Regions from separate parts of the Glaciimonas sp. GNP009 genome, predicted to be linked through region 2. Evidence: predicted binding sites of a transcription regulator. Region 2 holds the regulator's gene; the other holds the start of a gene.
What was found. Region 2 encodes sigma-54, which starts transcription at its own class of promoters, with help from an activator protein. Its sites were predicted from a motif close to TGGCANGNAANCTGCTTT; they were not measured.

Region 1: ACXX82_RS02715 (collagen-like triple helix repeat-containing protein) is a predicted target of sigma-54. The motif match lies at 8,235-8,252, and genes of this name have one in related genera.

What each region holds. Positions count from the first base shown of each region.
Region 1 covers NZ_JBTGUV010000004.1:366,298-378,438, reverse strand. The annotation lists gene ACXX82_RS02750 (lipopolysaccharide biosynthesis protein) at 1-451, shown strand, start outside; gene ACXX82_RS02745 (WecB/TagA/CpsF family glycosyltransferase) at 521-1,297, shown strand; gene ACXX82_RS02740 (nucleotidyltransferase family protein) at 1,387-2,619, shown strand; gene ACXX82_RS02735 (mannose-1-phosphate guanylyltransferase/mannose-6-phosphate isomerase) at 2,616-4,034, shown strand; gene ACXX82_RS02730 (phosphomannomutase/phosphoglucomutase) at 4,117-5,511, shown strand; gene ACXX82_RS02725 (GumK N-terminal domain-containing glycosyltransferase) at 5,675-6,841, shown strand; gene ACXX82_RS02720 (acyltransferase family protein) at 6,862-7,920, shown strand; gene ACXX82_RS02715 (collagen-like triple helix repeat-containing protein) at 8,301-10,289, shown strand; gene ACXX82_RS02710 (response regulator) at 10,446-10,871, shown strand; gene ACXX82_RS02705 (EAL domain-containing response regulator) at 10,894-12,141, shown strand, end outside.
Region 2 covers NZ_JBTGUV010000004.1:1,847,822-1,859,962, reverse strand. The annotation lists gene ACXX82_RS09090 (type IV pilus secretin PilQ) at 1-974, shown strand, start outside; gene aroKB (bifunctional shikimate kinase/3-dehydroquinate synthase AroKB) at 1,232-3,034, shown strand; gene ACXX82_RS09080 (deoxyguanosinetriphosphate triphosphohydrolase) at 3,056-4,237, shown strand; gene ACXX82_RS09075 (DUF4197 domain-containing protein) at 4,523-5,221, shown strand; gene hpf (ribosome hibernation-promoting factor, HPF/YfiA family) at 5,580-5,933, opposite strand; gene ACXX82_RS09065 (RNA polymerase factor sigma-54) at 6,067-7,554, opposite strand; gene lptB (LPS export ABC transporter ATP-binding protein) at 7,581-8,333, opposite strand; gene lptA (lipopolysaccharide transport periplasmic protein LptA) at 8,335-8,874, opposite strand; gene lptC (LPS export ABC transporter periplasmic protein LptC) at 8,948-9,550, opposite strand; gene ACXX82_RS09045 (KdsC family phosphatase) at 9,547-10,119, opposite strand; gene ACXX82_RS09040 (KpsF/GutQ family sugar-phosphate isomerase) at 10,119-11,171, opposite strand; gene ACXX82_RS09035 (S8 family peptidase) at 11,498-12,141, opposite strand, start outside.

The sequences.
Region 1 (12,141 bases), 1.5 Mb from region 2:
TGACTACCTGTTTTTTGCAATGGGGAAAAATCGTATACCGGTAATGGTTGGCATCGCCCAATTAATGTTGGCAACCGCATTGTCTGCAGCCTTCTATCACTTTGGACTGATTGGTATGAGTCTGTCATTTTGCGGTGCTTTTTTGCTGGTATTCCCTATTTCACAAACCTTGCTCAATCGCGCACTTGGTCTGGACGTTCGCATGATGTGGTTTGCGCTGGCACCGCCTTTGGTGGGCAGCATCATATTGTTTTTGGGATTGGGTGCTTATCTTCTAATGATGCCTCCACACTTTACCGACGTGACGCTGGTTGCGGGAGGCGTAATGATTGTCTGCTTGCTGTATCCATTTATCGTAGCTATTACTGGTTGGAAAATTCGCGCAGTGAATAGTTCATGGCACGAGATGTTGCTTGCTGCTTTGCGATTCCGTCGTTTTTTTGTGCGCTAAATGGCGTCTTAAGAACATACGGAAATGGATTGTACTTTTATGGTGTTGAGGTTTTTTCAGGAGTGGGTCATGAGCGAAGAAAAATTTATTCCGATCGCGGGTTACCCGGTCATTAAAACCACTTCACCAGTGTTGGCCAGGTATTTGCGCCAAATAGTGCAGGGCAAAAAGAAAGTGTCACTATTTTTTGCAAATACCAATTTCATCGTTCAATGTCGCTATCTTTTGGGAACGATGAAGAGCGATTCGGTAGCGATTGTTAATGATGGTATTGGAATGGATATCGCTGCGTTTCTATTTCGTCGTGACAAATTCAAAGAAAATTTAAACGGTACAGATTTCATACCGTATTTCTTTTCTTGCGCGAAAAGACCGCTACGGGTGTTCATGTTGGGAGGAAAGCCTGAAGTCCTCGCCAAAGCAGCGGAACATGTCCGCATGAACCTTGGACAAACGGTCGTTGGTACTTGCGACGGTTATACCGGGATTGAACATGATCATGCCGCGTTGATTAAGGCGATCAATTTGGTTGAGGCAGAAGTGGTATTAGTGGCTCTCGGCAATCCGATTCAGGAGGAATGGATACTGTTGAGTCGCCAGACATTGCATGCAAATGTCGTGATCGGCGTTGGTGCATTATTCGATTTTTGGAGTGGGGATAAAGCGCGAGCGCCTAGTTTGATCCAACGCACACGTCTCGAATGGTTATATCGATTGTGTCTTGAACCACGTCGACTATTACGCCGCTACACCATTGACATCATGCGATTTCTGCTTTTGTGTCGCAAGCATCGGGGCGATAGTTCCAACAGACATACAAACCATGCAACAAACCTGAAAGCCTGAAGTGGAATGTACTGAATTTGCTGGGCGAGGGATAGATAGCAACCTGATCATATTGACGATATTCCAAATTAAATTTTAAGAGGTGAAACATGAAAGCAATGATTTTAGCGGCAGGCAAGGGCACGCGCGTTCGTCCCCTGACCTATGATCTTCCCAAACCGATGATACCGATTTTGGGCAAGCCCGTAATGGCTTATCTGGTCGAGTATCTTGCTAGTTACGGCGTGCGTGACATCATGGTGAATGTTAGCTATTTACATCACAAAATCGAAGAGTATTTTGGGGACGGTAGTCAATTCGGGGTTCAGATTGGCTATTCGTTTGAAGGCTATATCAATGATAGTGGCGAGGTCATTCCCGAACCGTTAGGTTCAGCGGGGGGTATCAAGAAAATTCAGGAGTTTGCGAATTTTTTTGATGATACGACTATTGTGATCTGCGGCGATGCGTTAATTGATCTGGATCTGACGTCCGCACTGTTTGAGCATAAGAAAAAAGGTGCAATGGTAAGCGTTGTCACCAAGGAGGTGCCTTGGGATAAAGTGGATAGCTATGGCGTGGTGGTGACGGATCTTGATGGACGCATAAAATCATTTCAGGAGAAGCCGAAAGAGGCAGACGCACTCTCTAATTTCGCTAGTACCGGCATCTATATCTTTGAGCCGGAGGCCATTGATCTGATACCTGTTGGCACAATGTTCGACATCGGCTCCGATCTGTTCCCGCTGATGGCCGAAAAAGGCCTGCCATTTTACGCGCAGCAAAGGTACTTCAATTGGATTGATATTGGTACTGTGACCGATTACTGGAGTGTGTTGCAAAGCGTGTTGTTGGGTGAAGTAGCGCAGCTGGAAGTGCCAGGGACGCAAATCGCCGATGGGGTATGGGTCGGCCTTAATACCAGCATAGATTGGAACGGTACCACCATTCAAGGGCCAGTTTATATTGGTGCCGGTTGTCTGATTGAGGCCGGTTGCACCATCATTGGACCAACCTGGATCGGACACGGCAGCCATGTATGTTCTGGCTCTGAAGTGGTGCGTAGTGTGTTGTTTGAATACACGCGAATACTGCCCGACGCTTATCTGGAAGAAATGGTTGTGGTCAAGGAATATAGCGTGAACCGTGCTGGTGAGATGCTTCATTTACCGGAATCGGGCAAGCATGAATGGGGTGATGCTCGCGATAAGCCGCCAGAATCTCCAGCTGAATCTGAATCTAAAATTGATTCTAAGTTAGATTCCAAGTCGGACTATCAGTTGGATTCTGGGTCAAAAGCAAGAGTAGGGACCACGGCTGCCATGACGCAGGATGGTCTATGAGAATTTATCCCGTTATCCTTGCCGGAGGTTCTGGAACGCGCTTATGGCCGCTCTCGCGTGAGGCGCTGCCAAAGCAACTGCTGCCGCTCTGCTCGAATTTTTCGATGTTGCAAGAGACATTATTACGGTTGTCGGAGTGGTCCGAGTTGATGCCGCCGTTAATTACTTGCGGTAATGAGCATCGTTTTCTAGTGGCTGAACAATTGCGGGCCATTGGCGTAGCGCCATTAGGTATTTTGCTGGAACCTGAAGGCAAAAATACCGCGCCATCGGTCGCCGTAGCGGCACATTTTTTATTGAAAGAAGATACGGAAGCGCTGATGCTGGTGCTGCCAGCAGACCATGTGATTGCTGATGTCGAGGCTTTTCATGTGGCGTTGCAGCGTGCGGCGCAAGCGGCGCGCAGTGGCGCGCTTGCGACTTTTGGTATCGTCCCATCCGGCCCCGAGACGGGGTATGGATATATCCGGCGCGGTGAAGCTCTGGAAGGAACGGATGGTTGTTACACAGTCGACAAATTTGTGGAAAAGCCTGACCGTGCCACGGCCGAAATTTTTGTTGCGGATAAAGCTTATAGCTGGAATAGCGGCATGTTTCTATTCTTGGCATCGCGTTATCTTGAAGAGCTCCACGCCTTCCGTCCCGCTATAGCAGAAAGTTGCGATAAGGCGTTCAGCGGCGCTTATCGTGATCTCGATTTTTGCCGTTTGGATGAGACCTCCTTTGCCGTTTGTCCAGCAGAGTCGATTGATTACGCCGTCATGGAGCACACTACGCATGCCGTCGTTGTGCCATCCGAAATCGGTTGGAACGACGTTGGATCATGGTCTGCTTTATGGGAAATACTGGATGCTGATATAGATGGGAATGTCCTGCGAGGCGACGTTTATACCGATGGCGTAAAAAACTCCATGATCAGAGCGGAAAGTCGTTTTGTGGCGGTCGTCGGGGTCGAGGATTTGATCGTCGTAGAAACCAAAGATGCGGTGTTGGTAGTGCACAAAGATCAGGTCCAAAATGTCAAAAAAATCGTCAATGATCTTAAGGAGAATCAACGGACCGAACATTTGAATCATACAAGTGTGTTCCGACCTTGGGGAAGTTATGAGGGAATCGATATAGGTGATCGCTTCCAGGTTAAGCGTATCACCGTTAATCCAGGAGGAAAATTGTCGCTCCAAATGCATCATCATCGCGCCGAACATTGGGTGGTGGTGAGTGGTACAGCACGCATTACCTGCGGAGAAGATGAAAAATTTCTCACCGAAAATGAGTCCACTTACATACCGATAGGCGTTAAGCACAGGTTAGAAAATCCAGGAAAAATGCCATTGCATTTGATCGAAATACAGTCAGGCGGTTACTTGGGAGAGGACGATATTGTTCGTTTCGAGGATATATATAAACGTAGTTAAGGCAAAGAGATGTTGTCTCTAATGCGCTTCCGTTGGGGCTTATGTGCCTCTAACCAATTAAGTTAAATTGACTAAAAAAATTATGCTCCCACTCCAAAATTCGATATTCAAAGCCTACGACATCCGCGGTGTTATTGGCAAAACGCTTGACGCTGGCATCGCGCGTCATATCGGTCAGGCTTTTGGCCTAGCGGCCATCGCTAAGGGGCAAAAGACAGTTGTGATCGGTCGTGATGGCCGTTTATCTGGCGCCGAAATGACCGCGGCCCTGGCGTCAGGGTTACAGGATGTTGGCGTCGACGTGATTGATCTCGGTGTCGTCGTCACGCCCATGGTGTATTTTGCGACCCATGTGCTGGACACACAATCCGGCGTCATGGTGACTGGCAGCCACAATCCTCCCGATTACAACGGCTTCAAAATGGTTTTGGCGGGCGAGGCGATTTATGGCGAAACCATTCAGGCACTGTATCAGTCGATTGCGACGGATGCGGTTAGCCGCACGGTCGAGCAGACGCAGAATGTGGGGCATTACAGCACGCACGATATCAAGGACACCTATCTGCAACGCATCCTCAGCGACGTGACGTTGGCAAAGCCGATGAAGATCGTTGTCGATTGCGGCAATGGCGTGGCGGGTGCGTTTGCTGGTGAACTGTATCGCGCCCTCGGCTGCGAAGTACAAGAATTGTTTTGTGAGGTGGACGGAACATTTCCGAACCATCATCCCGATCCGGCGCATCCGGAGAATTTGCAGGATGTCATTCGGGCGCTGCAAACCTCTGACGCAGAAATTGGCCTGGCGTTCGACGGCGATGGCGATCGTCTGGGCGTTGTCACCAAAGATGGTCAGATCATTTATCCGGATCGGCAGTTGATGCTGTTTGCCGCTGATGTGCTGACCCGTCATCCGGGTCAGGAAATTTTGTACGACGTTAAATGTACGCGCCATCTGGCGCCATGGATTACGCAGCACGGTGGCAAGCCGCTGATGTGGAAAACCGGCCATTCACTGGTGAAAGCGAAGATGCGCGAGACCGGTGCGCCGTTGGGCGGTGAGATGAGTGGACATGTGTTCTTCAAAGACCGTTGGTATGGTTTTGACGACGGCTTGTATGCCGGTGTCCGCTTGCTGGAATTGTTGAGTCGGGAGAGTGATCCTTCAGCGGTGCTGAACGCACTACCGCAATCGACTAGCACGCCGGAATTACAATTGACCTTGGCCGAGGGCGAGAACTTTACGCTGATTGCCGCTTTACAGCAGCAAGCGGAGTTTCCCGGTGCGGATGACATTATCAAGATTGATGGCTTACGCGTGGAATATCCGGATGGCTTTGGATTGGTGCGGGCATCGAATACCACACCGGTGGCAGTCATGCGTTTTGAGGCCGAATCGGAAGATGCACTAGCGCGCATACAAGCAGAATTTAAGCGGGTGATTCTGATGGAAAAACCGGATGCTGTTATGAACTTTTAAATAATACCCTTATTACAAAGTTTAATGCCGAACTTAATCCGCAATCAGACGCCTAACTGATGAAGTATTTCTGTGAATAGATGGCAGATCAACATGGCACCAAGATGTTGAGCAATGCCTTTAAGTATCACCACCAAGCAACGACGAAAAATTGTATTTTTCTATGCCCGGTCAGATTAGAACGCCAAGCAAGAATTTACTTCTAGAAAGATACACAATGCGATCTCTAATGATTACTGCCCACGACTATCGGTCCCGAAGAAGGGTGAACGTACATTTTATTGCAGCTGAATTAAAAAAATATGGTCCTACCAGTTTTTTTTCTTGCCAATACAGTCTACTATCGCAGTTAAAATCCGACCCCAGAAAATCGCTAAATAGTCTCGCAAATAAAGTAGGTTTGCGCGATGGCATCCACTGTTTTCTATGGAAGACATTTATCCATCCATTCAATACGCGTAAAAATATTTTCTCTCCTATAGAAAAATTTTTATTTAAACGATACGTCAACAATCCCAATCCTGTCTTGGTCGAATGGATAGAGCAAGCGGATGTTGTAATCTTTGAAAGTGGAATCGCTCCAATTTTTTTCGATCTTGTAAAGCGCCTGAATCCGCAGGCAAAAACCATTTATCTTGCTTCTGATGACCTTGCTACGATTAATGTTGCATCGTATGTTAAGGAAATTTTTACGGAAGTCGCGCCAAAAATGGACGCGATTTGCCTCACTTCTCGATTCATGGCTGATGAGATGCCGAGTCTGGATAATTGTTATGTAGTACCACACGGCTTTGATTTTTCGGTCGAAGAACATGCTGATCCATCTCCTTATGGACCCGGTCTGACTGCGGTATCGGTGGGATCAATGTTGTTCGATCCAGATTTTTTTGTAGTGGCATCAAGACTTTTTCCTGAAGTGACTTTTCATATTATTGGTTGCGGTATGGCGGCGCATCCTGACTTTGGAAAAAACGTTGTTGTGCATGATGAGATGCCACATCTCCTTACGCTGCCATATATCAAACATGCAACCGTAGGAATAGCACCTTATCGATCAGAAAACGTTCCACGCTATCTTTCCGATACCTCAATGAAGCTGATGCAGTATGACTTTTTTGGTCTACCTGCCGTGTGCCCTGATGGCATCGTAGGGGATTTCGTCTCGCGCTTTGGATATCAGCCCGGCGATGCAGATTCTATTTTCCGCGCGCTACGCAGCGCGCTGGGTACACCACGTTTGCCCCCTCATAAAGAGCATTTAAGCTGGTCTGCAGTAGTGGAAAGGCTATTGGCGCCAGATAAGTTTTCCGACACGAGACTGGTTTCGTGAGTGATCTAGCGGGAAATATTGTGACTGCTAGCGCAACACGTAATGTGCCAGCACAGAATCATTATGGTTTTATCGACAATGCTAAAGCTATTGGTATTGCCCTTATTGTTCTCGGACATAGTAGAGGTCTTCCGGATTATTTGTCGCATTTAATCTTTAGTTTTCATGTCCCGTTATTCTTTTTTATTTCCGGATTTCTGATTAAGCCGACTAAATTAGAGGCGACTATTGTCAGTAATTCAAAAAAAAGTTTACAAAATATAGGGATACCTTATGTGCTCTTTTTTTTGGTTGCTTTTATTTACTGGCTGGTGACACGTAATGTCGGCATCAAGGCACTGCTTTATGCAGGGAATACTTGGTACGGGCCGGTGGTAGGATTTTTTAGCGGACTTGAGTCTGATCTTTACGTCGATCCTCCGCTTTGGTTTTTTCCGTGCTTTTTGCTGACGGTCATCGCCTATCACGCCTCGCGCAAATTATTGACAACGATGACTTCCACTTGTCTGTTTGTGGTTCTGGCGTTTGCCATCTCAATGCTGTGGAAGTTTGTACCTTATAGATTTCCTTTGGGATTGGATAGCATGTGGATAGGGCTTGCGTTTTATGCCATCGGACAATGCGTCCGAGATAAGGATTATTTCACTCATATTAAGCGAGTGTATTTTATTTTTACTTTTATTGCCGCATTTGGATTACTTGCTTTTGTAGTGTCTAAAACTGGCTCGGTCGACCTGGCTAACATGCATTTTGGTGTGTGGCCTTCACTCTATTTTCCAATCGCATTGCTAGGGATTATCGCCACCTTTTCTGTTTCCAGGCTATTACCGTCGTCGATAGTCAGTAAATGGCTTTCAGAAAATACGTTAACGATTTTTCCATTGCACTTCATTTTTTTTAGTTTTATTCGTGGTATGGCGATTTCTTTGCATTTGATTCCGAAAAATTATAACTATGGTATTGGATGGAGTGTGGTGAGTAGCGCTCTAGCGATCCTGCTTTGTATTCCAGCAGTATATATATTGCGCCGTTTGCCGTTACCGACAGATAGTTTTGGCCGTAGCCGGGTGGGTAAATAGGGTGCGCTTTTAACCATATAAAGGTCTCTGGCATTAATTTTTCAGTGTAATTCCTTTAGAAAAGCGTGGTTTATAAAGTAGAACAAATCCACTTTTTTGTATTTGAAAAGGCAACGAATTTTCACGCCAGGGAATACTGATGTTCCTTGATGTAACGTAACGTGTTACGTCCAAAAATAGATATTTTCCCGATTAAAATTGCGCCCTTAAAAATTTGCTAAAGAATCGTTAGTGATTGATTTTAAAAGCATTTATTTAAAATTTGTACAAATTTCTACTTATTAAAACAAGCTAAATTTTCTGATATTTTCCTCTGGTATGTTATTTGCATTAAGGACCCCAAAGCAGGCGTTTCTGCATTACCAACCCGGGGAAATATCATGAAAACATCACAGAAAAGAAGCCTAATCGCAGTATCACTATTGTTTGCTGGTTTGTTATCGGGATGTGCTGGCAACGGTACGATAGGCAAAATCGGTGGAGCGAGTAGTGGTGGCACAGCGGGTGGCACGGCAGGTGGTACTGGCGATGCTTCAACTGGCGGCACGGGAGCTGGGGGGGGTACAGGTGCAGCTGGTACAAATGGTAGCAATGGCACGGATGGTGCAACCGGCGGCACAGGCGCAACTGGCGGCACAGGCGCAACTGGTGGTACAGGCGCAACTGGCGGCACAGGCGCAACTGGCGGCACAGGCGCAACTGGTGGTACAGGCGCAACTGGCGGCACAGGCGCAACTGGTGGCACTGGTGGCACTGGTGGCACTGGTGGCACTGGTGGTGGAACTAACAATTTAGTTAAGTCGAATCTTCTTTCTAATACAGGCTCAGTCGTATCAAGTATCGGCACTGCAGTAGGTAGCCTAGGTACGACGTTGACTAGTCAGTTGCCATTAACTTCTGGCATAAGTAGTGGCTTGAATGGTGTTGTCAGCAATGGTAGCGGCGTCCTGACAACGCTAGGTGCTGGCGTGACAAACGGCCTTGGTCAGATCGGTACTGCAACAGATCCAGTGGGTATCACCGTCGGTAGTGTTGGTGGTGTGGTCGGTAAGGTTGGCGACACAGTCCAAAGCGCCGGACAACTGGTGATTGGATTAGGTAGCGATCAGCTTTCAGTTCTGGCCCCGGTCACCACACCGGTTGGTGGACTGGTGGTCGCTGTTGGTGGTGTTGTAAAACAAATCGCTGTGCCATTAACGACTACATTGACGACAGGCCCGGTCCAGCAGGTTACGCTGGCATTAAGCACAGCGATTGTGCCTCTTACCAGCACGGTTAATACAGTAACGCAAGCAGTTGGCAATACTACTGGTCTTAACCAGCCGGTTAACGGCTTGCTCATCGCGGTTGGCAGCGCCGTCGTTGCTGGTGGCACGCAACTGAGCGGCATTAATACGCCACTATCCGCAGGTTTGGGCGGTGTCGTGACGACTGTGGGTAGCACTGTGATTGCTCTCGCTAACAACAGTTTGACCAATAGCTTGCAACCGTTATTGGGTAACCAGGTCAATGGTTTGTTCGCCGGTCTTGGCGGCTTAGCGGGCGGTGGTACCAATCCATTGTCGCCAGCGACAATTCTTCTTAGCTCTCTGACAGGCGGCTTAGGCGGCGCTACAGGGACCAATCCTTTAGGGTCGTTGACTAGTTTGATTACAGGTGTAACTGGCACTGTAGGCGGCTTGCCAGGGGCTCCTGGCGCGGGATCGCTGTCGTCGCTAACAGTGTTGGTAGGGAGCTTGACTGGTACGTTAAGCGGCGTTGCTAGTCCTGGCGCCGGTTCTCTGGCACCAGTCACCGGACTGATCAGTGGCTTGACTGGTACGTTAAGCGGCGTTGCTACTCCTGGCGCTGGTTCTCTGGCACCAGTTACCGGACTGATCAGTGGCTTGACTGGTACGTTAAGCGGCGTTGCTACTCCGGGTGCCGGTTCTCTGGCACCAGTCACCGGTCTGATCAGTGGCTTGACTGGTACGTTAAGCGGCGTTGCTACTCCGGGTGCCGGTTCTCTGGCACCAGTCACCGGTCTGATCAGTGGCTTGACTGGTACGTTAAGCGGCGTTGCTACTCCGGGTGCTGGTTCTCTGGCACCAGTCACTGGGTTAGTTGGCACGTTGACTAGCACATTGACTAGCGTCACTGGCTCAGCAGGAGCTGGTTCGTTGTCTCCTGTGACAACAGTGGTGAGTAGTCTGACCAGTGTGTTGAGTGGCGTCGCTACTCCTGGTGCCGGTTCGCTGGCGCCGGTTACTGGACTAGTCAGCGGTTTGACTAGCACATTGAGTGGTGTGACTGGTACTTCTGGCGCGGGCGCGTTGACACCTGTGTCAGGTCTACTGACCGGATTGCTAGCTGGCCTGCCTGCAAAATAAACAATGTGGTCATCGCAAAAAAGCCTTGGCTTATCACGAGGTTTTTTTGCGACTAAGAGTCAAACGGAACGTCAATAAATTATACAAAAAAGTCTCCGGAACTATAGCGCGTTGCTAAGGGCTCGCCCTAAACGACAAAAATACCTATCGCTAAAAATGATGAAAATACAGCCTGGAATTCTCGTTGTCGAAGATAACAAAATCCTTCAAAAACTGATTGTTCATCAGTTAAAGAGGATTGGTTTCGACGCCGTAAAAGTTCTATCGAACGGTGCGGAAGCAATATCTTGGCTATCTAGTAATAGCTGCAAGATTATCTTTACAGATTGCCAGATGCCGGTCATGGATGGATACGAAATGACTGAAAAAATCAGGCAGCACGAGAAAATTACCGGAGCGCATTTGACTATTATTGCGGTTACTGCAAATAGTACGGAGGGAGGCAGGGAGCGTTGTCTTAGGGCTGGAATGGATTGTTATATTGCGAAACCTGCTTCTACGGCCTCTCTCAAAGAGGTTCTGCAATGCTGGTTGGAACCTGATATTGAGTTGACTTCCGATATCAGCCCAGTGTTGATCTGAACGGCTAACCTAGATTGGTCTTATGAAAATTCCCTATTCTATTTTTTCTAACCAAAAGATACTGGTTCTTGAAAAAGATCAAAGTCAGCGTGCCACTCTAGTGATGTATTTGAAAGTTCTAGGAGTCGGTTTTGTGGCCGAAGCAGCTGATGCGCAACAGGCATTAGCGCTGCTTGATGGTTATGCCGAGGAGTTTGATTTCACGATCTGCGATTTACGGATGGGCGGCATGGATGGAATAGAATTTCTCCGTGAAGCGCCCCGTGCAAAAATAGGTCGAGTCATTCTTTCATCAGCGTTGGAAGATGATCTACTGTGTTCTGCAGAAGAAATAATATTAAGTTACGGCATACGACTTTCTGGTCGGATCATTAAGCCAGTTAAATTCTCAAATTTCAAAAATCTCATATCGCCGACCTTGCATCCACAAAAAGCTGAATATGTTTTCCGCAAGAGAGTGCCGTTTCAGTGCTGGTCTAAAGAAGATCTGAGTACCGCTTTAAAACGAGGGCAATTCGTGCCCTATTTTCAACCAAAATTAGACTTTGCTACGCGCACGCCGGTCGGTGTTGAGGTTCTTGCTCGATGGATGCATCCAGATCAAGGTGTGATTCCTCCGTCGCAATTTATTCCTTTGATGGAATCTGCGGGTCTGATTGACCAATTGACTGAAGATCTGCTGTGCAACGTGCTTGAGTCCACTAAAAAGTGGTATTCGATTAGGCCGGAAATCAGTATTTCTATCAATGCATCACCGTTAACCTTGGAAAATACTGCGATACCGAACAGATGGTTGGCCATTGTGAAGGAACATCAGATAAATCCTGAGCGTATTACTATCGAGGTCACCGAGACAGCGCTTCCCAAGGACTACAAAGGATTGCTGGAAAGCGTTACCAGATTGCAAATGCACGGTTTCGGATTGTCGCTCGATGATTTCGGGACAGGTTACTCCTCATTGCAGCAATTAAGCCAGATGCCGTTTAACGAAATTAAAATCGATCAATCGTTTATCGCGTCTGCGCGAAAAAATAAGCGCTCGATTCTAATCCTCAATTCAATCGTTAATATGGCGAAAAATCTTGATCTTCGAACAGTTGCAGAAGGCATCGAATCTGAGAGTGACGCGACTTTTTTTCAAGAACTTGGCTTTGATGTAGGGCAGGGTTATCACTTCGCAAAACCAATGTCTGGGGATGACTTGGTCCGCTGGCTATCGAGCGAACAATCGGTTGCACAAAAAATACCTCAATTGTTCTCGTTACCGAAA
Region 2 (12,141 bases):
AATTGAACTATCAAAAGGCCGATGCGTTCAAAAAAGTATTTGGTATTAATGATGATGGCAGCAGCGCAGGTGACAAAAAGAACAGTATTTTGTCCAAACGCGGAAGCGCCGTGATTGATCCACGTACGAATCAGTTATTCATTACAGATACGGCGACCGTCCTTGAAAATATTCGTACGCTAGTCACCAAGATCGACATTGCCTCGCGGCAGGTACTGATCGAAGCGCGTATGGTGGAGGCTAACGATGGTTTTAGTCGTAATCTGGGTGCGAAGCTTGGATTTGGTTTTAATAGCAATAACGTCGCCGCTGGTGGACAGCAAGTTCCAACTACAGTGACGACTACCTCGACAGGGGCGACTATCCCAGGTATTGGACAAAGTGCGGTGAATTTGCCGGCTAATCCTGCTACTGGGTCAGCGGGTTCTGTTGCATTGACGTTGTTTAATGCGGCTGCATCAAAATTTATTAGTCTCGAATTGTCCGCGCTTGAGGCGGATGGGGAAGGTAAGATCATATCCAGTCCGCGCGTTGTTACTGCCGATCAGCAAAAGGCATTAATTGAGCAAGGAACGGAGATTCCTTATCAAAGTGCTACCAGTAGTGGCGCAACTTCGGTTGAATTCAAAAAAGCCAACCTGAAACTTGAAGTGACGCCACAAATTACGCCGGACGGTAACGTCATTTTGACTGTCGATGTGACTAACGACAGTGTCGGCCAGGTTGTTCCGGGTGGCGTATCAATCAACACCAAGCATGTGCAAACGCAGGTTCAGGTAGAAAATGGCGGAACAGTCGTTATTGGTGGTATTTACACGCAAACAATTTCGAATGCCGTCAATAAAGTGCCTTTGCTTGGAGATATTCCGGTTCTGGGTTATCTTTTCAAACAAACAGCAATTGTTAACAAAAGAACGGAATTATTGATTTTCCTTACACCAAAAGTCGTCATAGACCGGATCGCTGGGCGCTAAATGCCTAAAGATACCGGCTTTACGCGGGTGTCTGGATTTGTAGTGAACTTGTTCGTATCTGTTGTTGGTTGGCTAAAGGCTGGATAAAAAGCGCAAAAGCTGAGATACACTTGTTTATTGGTAATCGGATTTTCAGCGAAACGCTTCTCTGAGTTTTACTACGATAAGTTAGCGTATTGAAATGGCAACTCCGAATCCGACTAATAAGATACGAAACAGGTTCCGAAACGGCTTAGTGGTGAAATGGTACGGTGTACATGAAAGGCAATATTATTCTGGTCGGCCTGATGGGATCAGGCAAGACCACGGTTGGTCGTGCTTTGGCGAGAAAACTAAACAAACTTTTTATCGATTCGGACCATGAGATTGAGGCGCGTACTGGCGCTTCAATTCCATTGATTTTTGAGATTGAAGGCGAGCCGAGTTTTCGTCAGCGCGAAGCAGAAGTCATCCGCGATCTGACTGCACGTCAAAATATCGTGTTGGCAACGGGTGGGGGCGCGATCTTAAATCCGGACAACCGGGCTTTGTTAAAGAGTTGTGGTACTGTCATCTATTTGCGCGCCAGTGTGCATCATATTTTGCAGCGTACAGGCCGTGATAAAAATCGTCCTTTATTGCAAACAGCTGATCCTCGCAGACGGCTAGAGGAGTTGTCGCGCCAGCGCGATCCACTCTATCGGGAAATTGCCGATATCATCATTGATACGGGCCGTCCTAACGTACAATTTTTGGTTCATAGCATTTTGTCTCAGCTTGATATGACGCGTGTCAACGTCGATGAGCATGTCGGGCTAATGAACAATAACGCAACGGATCTGACTGCTACAAACGCGGTATCCTCAAGCGACCATCTTTCTACCAATTTTTCTATGAATCAACAAAATACTTTGAATGCATCTCCATACGCAGCAACTTCTACTTTATCCGTCAGCTTGCAAGTTGAGTTAGGTGAGCGTAGTTATCCGATAGAGATCGGACAGCGGCTGTTGTTGGATGGTGAATTGATCGCCCGACTGGTCAAGGGCAAGCAGGTTGCTATTGTCACCAATACTGTAGTCGCCCCGCTGTATCTGGATGTGTTGCGTTCATCGCTCCTTTCGGCAGGCAAGTCGGTTGTTGAAATCATTCTGCCAGATGGTGAAGAAGAGAAAAACTGGACCAATCTGATGGTGATTTTCGATCGCTTATTGAGTGAAAAGTGTGATCGTAAGACAACATTGGTTGCACTGGGCGGTGGCGTTATTGGGGATCTGACTGGCTATGCGGCGTCAGCTTATATGCGTGGCGTGCCGTTTGTGCAAATTCCTACTACTTTGCTGGCGCAGGTTGATTCATCCGTTGGTGGCAAAACCGGCATAAATCATCCGCTTGGCAAGAATATGATCGGTGCTTTTTACCAACCTCAGGCAGTACTTGCGGATATCACAACACTGCAAACATTGCCGAAGCGCGAATTATCTGCCGGTTTGGCGGAAGTTATTAAATACGGCGCGGTAATTGACGCCGCATTTTTCGATTGGCTCGAGGCGAATATTGGCAAATTGATGGCGCGCGATAGCGCAGCGCTGGCTTACGCTATCCAGCGCTCATGCGAAATCAAAGCTGATGTGGTACGACAGGATGAGCGCGAAGGTGGTTTGCGAGCGATTTTGAATTTTGGACATACTTTTGGTCACGCTATCGAATCCGGTCTGGGTTATGGCGTATGGTTGCATGGCGAAGCGGTCGGCTGTGGCATGATCATGGCGGCTGAATTATCACACCGTCTGGGTTATATCGATGCCGTTGCACGTGATCGCGTGAGCGCGTTAGTGCGGGCGGCGGGCTTACCAACTGCCGCGCCGAATCTTGGTGCAGGGCGCTGGCTTGAGTTGATGCAGGTCGATAAGAAAAACGAAGATGGTCAAATCAAATTCATTTTAATGAATCAACTGGGTGGATCATTGGTTAGCACGGTGCCACAGGAACCACTATTGGCGACGATACAACAATTATCGACTGTGCCCGTTAACCCATCAATTAATCCGTCCGTTAATCCCCCTAAATCCATCGCTTAATAACCCGCTTAGCGCCGTCCCATGACAAATCAAGAAGCGTCTCTTGCACCGTATGCTGCACATTCAGCGACATCACGGGGACGCTTGTTTGACGAAATTGCGCCCAACACCCGCACTGAGTTTCAACGTGATCGTGACCGCATTGTCCATTGCACAGCCTTTCGTCGGCTAGAATATAAAACGCAGGTATTCGTTAATCACGAAGGTGATCTATTTCGTACCCGGCTGACGCATAGTATTGAGGTTGCTCAAATCGCCCGCTCTATCGCCAGAAATCTGCAACTGAACGAAGATCTGGTGGAGGCGATTTCGTTAGCGCACGATCTTGGTCACACGCCTTTTGGGCATGCTGGACAAGATGCCCTAAACGCCTGTATGAATAACTTCGGTGGCTTCGAGCACAACCTGCAAAGTCTGCGACTGGTCGACAAACTGGAGCAACGATACGGCGCATTCGACGGTTTGAATTTGATGTTTGAAACGCGCGAAGGTATTTTGAAGCACTGTTCAGTGGCTAACGCCAAAAGATTGGGCGATATTGGTCATCGCTTCCTCCAGCGCAAACAGCCCAGCCTGGAAGCGCAGGTTGCCAATCTTGCGGATGAAATTGCCTATAACAATCACGATATTGACGACGGCTTAAGGTCGGGACTGCTGACACTTGACCAGATGATGCAAATTGATTTTTTTGCACGTCATAATCGCGAGGTCGAAACGACTTTTCCCGGACTACGTGGACGCCGTGCGATCAACGAAACTGTGCGCCGCATGATTAATGCCTTGATCAACGATTTAATCAATACATCGCGTGAACGCATTAAAGCTGCTGCACCGCAGACGGTCGATGACGTGCGGGATGCGGCGCCACTGATTGCTTTCTCGGACCCAATGGCGCGTGAGGCCATTGCACTGAAACAGTTCTTGCGTGAAAATCTTTATCGCCATTATCTAGTCAATCGGATGACCAGCAAGGCCAGGCGGATTGTGGTGGAGTTATTTGACTGCTTTGTTAATGAACCGGCTTTGCTGCCGCCGGATTATCAGTTAATACAAGCTGTTACGCAGCCAGGGCTCCCTGATCCACAGGTTGATAGTGTCCAATTGCAAGCGCGTCAAGTCGCCGATTACATCGCGGGGATGACCGATCGTTATGCAATACGTGAACATCGCCGGTTGTTTCTGGTCGATGATGGACATTTATAATCTCCTTTGTTGAATCGCGTTACGTCATTGCGTGATGGCGCAGCAGATATCAATGCGATGATACATAGCAATATACGTTTTTATATCTGAACGTCTTATCGTACTTTCTGTCAATACATGTCGTCGCGTTATTCTCATACGAACATAAAAATGCACCGCTGTTTTTATTGAGTTGGATCAATGGCTGCATTGACAGGATGATCGGCGAAGTGATCAGCTGATGTTTCTTATATATTTTTGCGCGTGTTTTTGTTTGCTTTTTCGTCTTTATAAAAGGGACTTTACATGAAATTTATCTTTCAACCGGCATTACGTTTAGGTCTGGTGATCTCTTTAGTCTCTACCGCCGCGATGGCATTTTCTTTGGCGGATTTGAGCAATCAGGATGCCAACTCAGGACTGAAGGCGGCGCTCAATAAAGGCGCGGACGTTGCAGTTGCCAAGCTGGGCGTCGAAAACGGATTTTTAAATAACGATAAAGTAAAAATCGGATTGCCAGGGATGCTAGAGAAAGCACGACCGCTGCTTAAAATGACAGGGAAGGGCCAACAACTGGATGATCTGGTCGTGTCGATGAATCATGCCGCAGAGTCTGCCGTGCCATTGGCGAAGCCGTTGCTCCTGAATGCGGTGAAATCCATGTCGGTCACGGATGCGAAGAATATTCTGAGTGGCGGCGACACATCGGTAACCGATTTTTTCAGAGAGAAAACTGCCACCCCGTTAGGAGAAAAATTTCTCCCGATAGTAAAGAAAATCACCGACCGTAACGGTGTATCCACACAATACAATTCGACGATGGGATTGGTCAGTAAAACGGGTCTTGTGCCAGGTCAGGCGGCGACTGTTGAAGGCTATGTCACGCAGCGCACCTTGGATGGCTTGTTTTACATGATAGGGGAAGAGGAAAAAGCGATTCGACGTGATCCGATCGGTGCTGGCAGTGCAATTATCGGAAAAGTTTTTGGCGCATTAAAGCAATAGGCTGCGGCATACCATCGTCATGGTATTTTTGATGTGGACCGAATTGGGAAAGTTACGGGTCTGGCGACTTTATGAAAACTCTTTTGAGAGTGACGTTATAAAGCTTCTTGCTTAGTTATTTGTTTTGGCCGCTGTTTGAGGTGTACCCGGTTGCGTTCGAGACATTCGGCGATGCCTCCGAACACTGCTAAACGATGCAAAGTGTTACGAACATATTCGGGCAGGGCGTGTGTAAGTAATATAATTTTAAAATGACAAAGGGCGCATTAACTGCGCCCTTGCTCATTTGTCAGTATAGTATTTTTCAATTTATTTATTGAGCAATACTTACGTTGACCGCATTAGAGAACCCCGTCCATCACGTTGCTGCGATGGGCAAATCCTCAGGTAGATGCTTGATTGCCGAATGTTGATGATTCTGCAATTTGTCCTTATATTTAATCACTTGTCGATCGAGTTTGTCGATTAACAAATCGATGGCGGCGTAAAGGTCATGCGCAATGCTCTCGGCATGCAGGTCTTTGCCTTTAACGCGCAGATTAATTTCGGCTTTTTGACGCTTTTCTTTCTCTGTGATTTTGTCTACCGTCAGGATCACACTAATATCTATGACCTGATCGAAGTGGCGCTTGATACGCTCCAATTTGCTTAGCACGTGTTCGCGAATGGCGGGAGTTACGTCGAGGTGATGCCCACTAATTGTGAAATTCATACAGCGCTCCTATCAAGTGTGTCGTTGGCGGTTCGGACCGGGACGATTAATTCAGTGTTGAATCACCAATTTATTCATCAACCATAAATCAATCAGTCAGAACACAGCGACGTTTGTGCAAACAAGCAAACAGCTATAAAGATTTACGCAAATTGACCGGCGGAATTCGTAAAGCTTCGCGATATTTTGCGACGGTGCGACGGGCCACTACCATACCTTGTTCCGCGAGCATGTCGGCAATCTTGCTGTCAGAGAAAGGACTTTTAGAATCTTCCGCTCCTATCAGTTGTTTGATTAACGCCCGTATCGCCGTTGAGGAAGCCTCTCCACCTGCCTCTGTAGCAACATGGCTGCCAAAGAAATACTTTAATTCGAACATCCCGTGTGGGGTGAGCATGTATTTCTGAGTAGTTACACGTGAGATAGTACTCTCGTGTAATCCTAGTGTATCAGCTATTTCGCGCAACACAAGAGGTCGCATAGCAACCGCCCCATGTGAGAAAAAATTCCGTTGACGCTCAACAATTGCCTGCGCTACACGCAGTATGGTATCGAAGCGCTGACGCATATTTTTGATCAGCCACTTTGCCTCCTGTAGCTGCGAGTTAAGTGATCCCTCGCTCTTGCCCTGCTTGAGAATGTTGGCATAAAGAGCATTAACTCGAAGCCTTGGCATAACGTCATTGTTGAGCATTACCTGCCAACCATTTTTTGTTTTTCTGACAATTACATCTGGTACGACATAATCTGACGCACCGCCAGCAAAGGTCGCGCCGGGATGAGGATTACATTTTTTGATAATAATTTGTGCCTCGCGCAAATCTTCATCATCACACTCCAGCGCTTTTTTGATTTTATTAAAATCGCGCTGGGCAAATAAGGTCAGATAACCTTCAACGATTGTTAGTGCCAGTCGGCGTGTGACGAACGCTACTTTGGGAAATGCTTTGATTTGCAATGCGAGGCATTCTGACGCGTTGCGTGCTCCGACACCAGTTGGGTCGAAGCTTTGGACCATCTTCAAGGCCATCGACAATTCTTCTATCTCGATATCAAGTTGCTCTGGAAGACGTGCAAAAATATCGTCTAGTGATTCCTCCAGGTAGCCGTTTTCATCAAGCGCATCAATGATCAACTCGATCAATGCACGGTCGCGTTGCTGATCAACAGCTTCACGCATTTGTTTGAGCAAATGTTCGCGCAACGTCGATTCGCAGGCTTCTAATTGTGGTCGTGAATCCTCATCATCTGGGGCTTTGGAGGTTCGGGAAACGTCGTCAAAGCTCCATTCGCTGTCAGTATTGCCGTTCTCTTGATTGTTTTCGCCAGACTCGGGCGCTTCACCACCGCCCTCAGGCTCAGTTGGCGAGCTGCTTACTTCACTGTCACCTGGTGGCGCATCCATTGTTGAGGCACTGGTACTGATCGCCCCGTCGGCGAGTAATCGCACTGAATTGTCCAGGGGATCGTCGAGGCGTTCCAGTAACGGGTTATCCGAAAGGATATGTTCAAGTTCCTGATGTAACTCCAACGTAGACAATTGCAACAATCGAATCGATTGCTGCAATTGCGGGGTTAGCGCCAGATGCTGCGAGGTACGGAGTTGGAGAGATTGTTTCATGGGCGCTAGGGAATCCGTTGAATCCGTTACATGCGGAAATGTTCACCCAGATAAACTCGTCGCACTGATTCGTTGGCGATGATGTCGTCTGGACTGCCGCTGGCTAGCACGCTACCTTGGTTGATGATGTATGCCCGGTCACAAATGCCGAGCGTTTCGCGCACATTATGGTCGGTGATCAAGACACCGATGCCGCGCTCTTTAAGGAACCTGACGATACGTTGAATTTCGATAACGGCGATAGGATCAATACCGGCGAACGGCTCATCAAGAAGCACGAAGCGCGGATTGGTGGCTAAAGCACGGGCGATTTCAACTCGTCGTCGCTCTCCACCGGACAAAGATAATGCCTGATTTTCCCGCAATTTCTCAATTTGCAATTCTTGTAGCAGTGAATCGAGTTTGTCCGAGATTTCATCTTTGGTCAGTGCTTTGCCGTTTGGCCGCTGTAATTCAAGTACCGCACGAATATTGTCTTCGACCGTTAGCTTGCGAAAAACAGAGGCCTCTTGCGGCAGATAAGACAGGCCAAGCACCGCGCGTTGATGAATCGGTAAACGCGAGATGTCAACGCCATCTAAATCAATTGTTCCACCATCCGATGGCACCAGACCGACGATCATATAGAAAGAAGTCGTTTTTCCAGCGCCGTTAGGACCAAGCAAGCCGACGACCTCGCCGTTATTTACTTTCAAAGAGACATCGCGGACTACTTGGCGCGCGCCATAACTTTTTTGCAGCCCTTTAACGATCAAGGTGCTTAAATTTGTAGAGGTCATCTTATTTACTCTTCGGCTGGATGACTGCTTTGATGCGGCCCGCGCCAGGTTGACTATTGCCGGAAACATTGTTACTGACCGAGTAGAACTCCACGCGACTATCGTAAGAGATGAATTCGCCGTTTACAACATCGGTGACTTTGGTCCCTTGCAGACGTCGCATTTGCGCTTTCGAAAATAATTTAACGATTTCAGTTTTATCGTCGTACTCAATTCGCTCAGCTTCACCTTCGATCCATAAGTCAGGACCGCCGTCGCGCTTTTGGCGAAACGTGGCTAAGCCACCGGGAGGTGCGTATAAGGTGGCAAATTGATAGCCTGATGGGTCCGTCGTGACGACGACTTTGTTGGCTTTCATGATCAGCGTGCCGCGGGTCAGTATCACCTTGCCGGTGAATATCTTTACTTGTTTTACGTCGTCCAGCGTGAACTGGTCTGCGTCTACGTTGGATGGTTTATCTGCGTCAGCTTTTTCAGCATGGGCACCTGAAATACAAGTCAGTTGCAGCGCGAGTAGGGTTAAAAATAGAATACGTTTCATAAAAATCCTGAAAGGGGATACTGGCACTAAAAGCAACAATGGCTTCAATAGGATTATCCGGTAATCATGTGAGTTATTTAGTCTGCCGCGGTGTTGCGCGATAGGTGCCACGGACATTGTTTAATAGGCGTAATTGCATAGTCGCATTATTGGCATACATACCAACACCGGTCATTTTCGACTGATCGATCGTGATTTCGACCGCCTTGTTACTTGTCATAATGTCATCATCTGGCAATAGCTGAAGGTACTCGGACTGCAAATGAAGCTTTGACGACTTTGGCGTCGCTGAGCGGTCTGCGTTCACATTGCCGTACATATTCACTTTACTGTTGTTGTCTTCGATTTTGGCAGTATTGGAGCGCAAGGTCATCGGCGGTTGTTGTTTATCAAGGCTACGAATGACGGGAAGAATCACGTCAAATGAATCGTCGGCGGGATTGTGCGTCAGGCGTTGACCTGAGATGTTGTAGCGTGGCTGACCATTAAGTGCGAGTTGCACATAATTAAAATTTTCGACGTAATAATCAGGCGCAACACGCGGCGCACCCGGCAATAATTGCTCTGTATTTTTACGCATCACTTCCATGATCCAGAAACTACCGAGAGTGAGTGCCACACACACCGTCAGCAGCAGCATGAAGCGTAGGCGAAAAGTTGACCGCAGGTTTTTCATGCCGCCTCTATGACGCCGGTCAAATACTGTGCCAAAGCGGCGGCGTACTTGCCTTGCGCACGCAGAATTAAATCACAGACTTCACGCGCAGCGCCTTGCCCGCCGTTTGCCTGCGTAACATAGTGAACGCGCGATTTGACCTCCTGATGACCATTGGGGACACTGACAGCAAAACCGGTACGCGTCAAAATAGGCAGGTCAATGATGTCGTCGCCAATAAAACCGCAAACATCTGGGGTAAGGTTGGTATCGGCCAATAACGCGGCAAATGCGGTATTTTTGTTATGCGCGCCTTGATAGACGTGCGTAATGCCGAGATCGCTCACCCGACGGCTGACGATGGCTGAGCTGCGCGCACTGATAATGGCGGTGATAATCCCTGCTTGTTGGAGTAATTTGATGCCGAGTCCGTCGAGTACATTGAAACGTTTTATTGCCTCTCCGTCGGGACCAAACAATATGCCACCATCGGTCAACACGCCATCGACGTCAAAAATCATCATCTTGATTTGGGCGGCGCGCGCCATGACTTCTGCGGGTATGTTAATAGTATTGGGGGCGGCTACCATCAAATCACCTTGGCACGGGTCAAATCATGAATATGTAGCGCACCGACCAGTTTGCCATCGGCATCTGCCACCAGCAACTGGTTAATTCGGAACTCTTCCATGATTTGTACAGCATCAACTGCCAATTGGTCAGGGCCAACAGTACGCGGATTAGCATGCATCACGTCGGCAATTGTCAGCTTGGAAAAGTCCTGTACGTGTTCAATTAGGCGTCGCAGATCGCCGTCGGTGAATACGCCGACAGGGTGAAATTTATCGTCCACGATTGCCGTCATGGCAATACCTTTGTGTGTGATTTCGAGCAATGCTGCCGATAACGATACTTCTGCGGTGACCGCAGGAATATCGGCACCGCTGCGCATAACGTCACGCACGTGGGTCAGTAAGCGTCTGCCGAGCGCGCCGCCAGGATGGGAGCGAGCAAAATCTTCTTCACGAAAGCCACGCGCATCCAGCAATGCTACCGCCAGCGCGTCACCTAGCGCCAAGGTCGCGGTAGTACTTGCAGTTGGCGCAAGATTAAGGGTGCACGCCTCTTGGTCTACTTTGACGTTGAGATGAACTGTTGCTAACTGTGCAAGGGAAGAGTGGTCATTGCCGGTCATCGCAATTAGCGTCGCGCCCATGCGTTTAACGATCGGCACGATCGCCATTAACTCGGCGGTTTCGCCGGAGTTGGAAATAGCGATAAAAGCGTCATTTTCTGTCACCATCCCAAGATCGCCATGGGCGGCTTCGGCGGGATGAATGAATAAGGCCGGTGTGCCGGTCGATGCCAGCGTTGAGGCAATTTTTCGGGCTATATGACCGGACTTGCCGATACCAGAAACAACGACACGACCGGTACAGCTCAACAATAGTGCGACCGCTTGCGCAAAGGGAGCTTCAATGGCCCCCATTGCACTGTCGGCAGACATCCCGGCGCTGTCAGAAATGCGGTTTTTTAGCGCAATTATTGCATCCGCTTCGATTTGTAGCGTTTGACACGCGAGCTCAAGCGCTCGTTTGGCGTTAAAAGATTTTGGCAAGATTTTGGCATGGATTACACTCATCTCGAAAGTATAAACGAATTCCTAAAGCAAAAAACTTGCCAGTGTCATTATGGTGCAATTAATATCGACATATTGCACGGTGGTGTTGCGTACAGCGTCGGATAATCATTTTAATTATTAAATTAATTATTAAATTAATTATCAATCATGCAATTGTTGAGCAATAACTAAGCAAACATGTTTTCCACATCAGGATTGACGCATTTCTATGCGCTGTTACACAGTATTAGATGCTTATCCTGCCCATCGCAGGCTCGCCTAGCGGATGCCGGGTGAATACTTGATGAGCGAGATTGCGTAGCCAGCACGACAGCGCAATCAAACCATTAATGGTTGCATGCCCCACGATCAGCCCACTCAAAGCCCCAACCTTGATTGATGGTATCGGTATAAGCCGGATCGCCCGGTTCCCGTTGCGAATGCCACATTGCAAGATAGATGCGACCGTTATGCTGGACCATATCTCCCCCTTGATAGCTCTGACTTTGCTTCCACAATGGTTTGCATTCTTCCACTGGTATTGGTGCGACGTCATCTGCTTTCACTATTACGGTGTGGTTCTTCTGCGCGCTCAACTTTCCGTCATTTGCGGTGACGGTGAAGTGATACTGTGTCTCCTGTGCCAGTGTAGGAGCAGTGAAAGTGAGTTGCGCGCCATCCGCTATGAATGCCAGTGGAGGCGATACTTTCCAGCTATAAGCTAGCTTGCCGCCATCGGCAGCGCTTGAGCCCGCAGCGTCTAACTTCACCGAAGTGCCGCTTGTTGCTTGCGTGGGACCGCTAACGACGACGACCGGTGGTCGACTTTCTTCCGACTTTTTCACAGTAATTTTTTGCTCAGCGTGCGCTTTACGTCCGCCATGGCTGCTGGAGACATCAATTGTTACCTGATAACTGCCGGCGGCTAATGTTGAAAGCGTCAATTCCTGCTGCGCGCCTTGCAACACTCCCGCACCAGTTGCATCCTGAA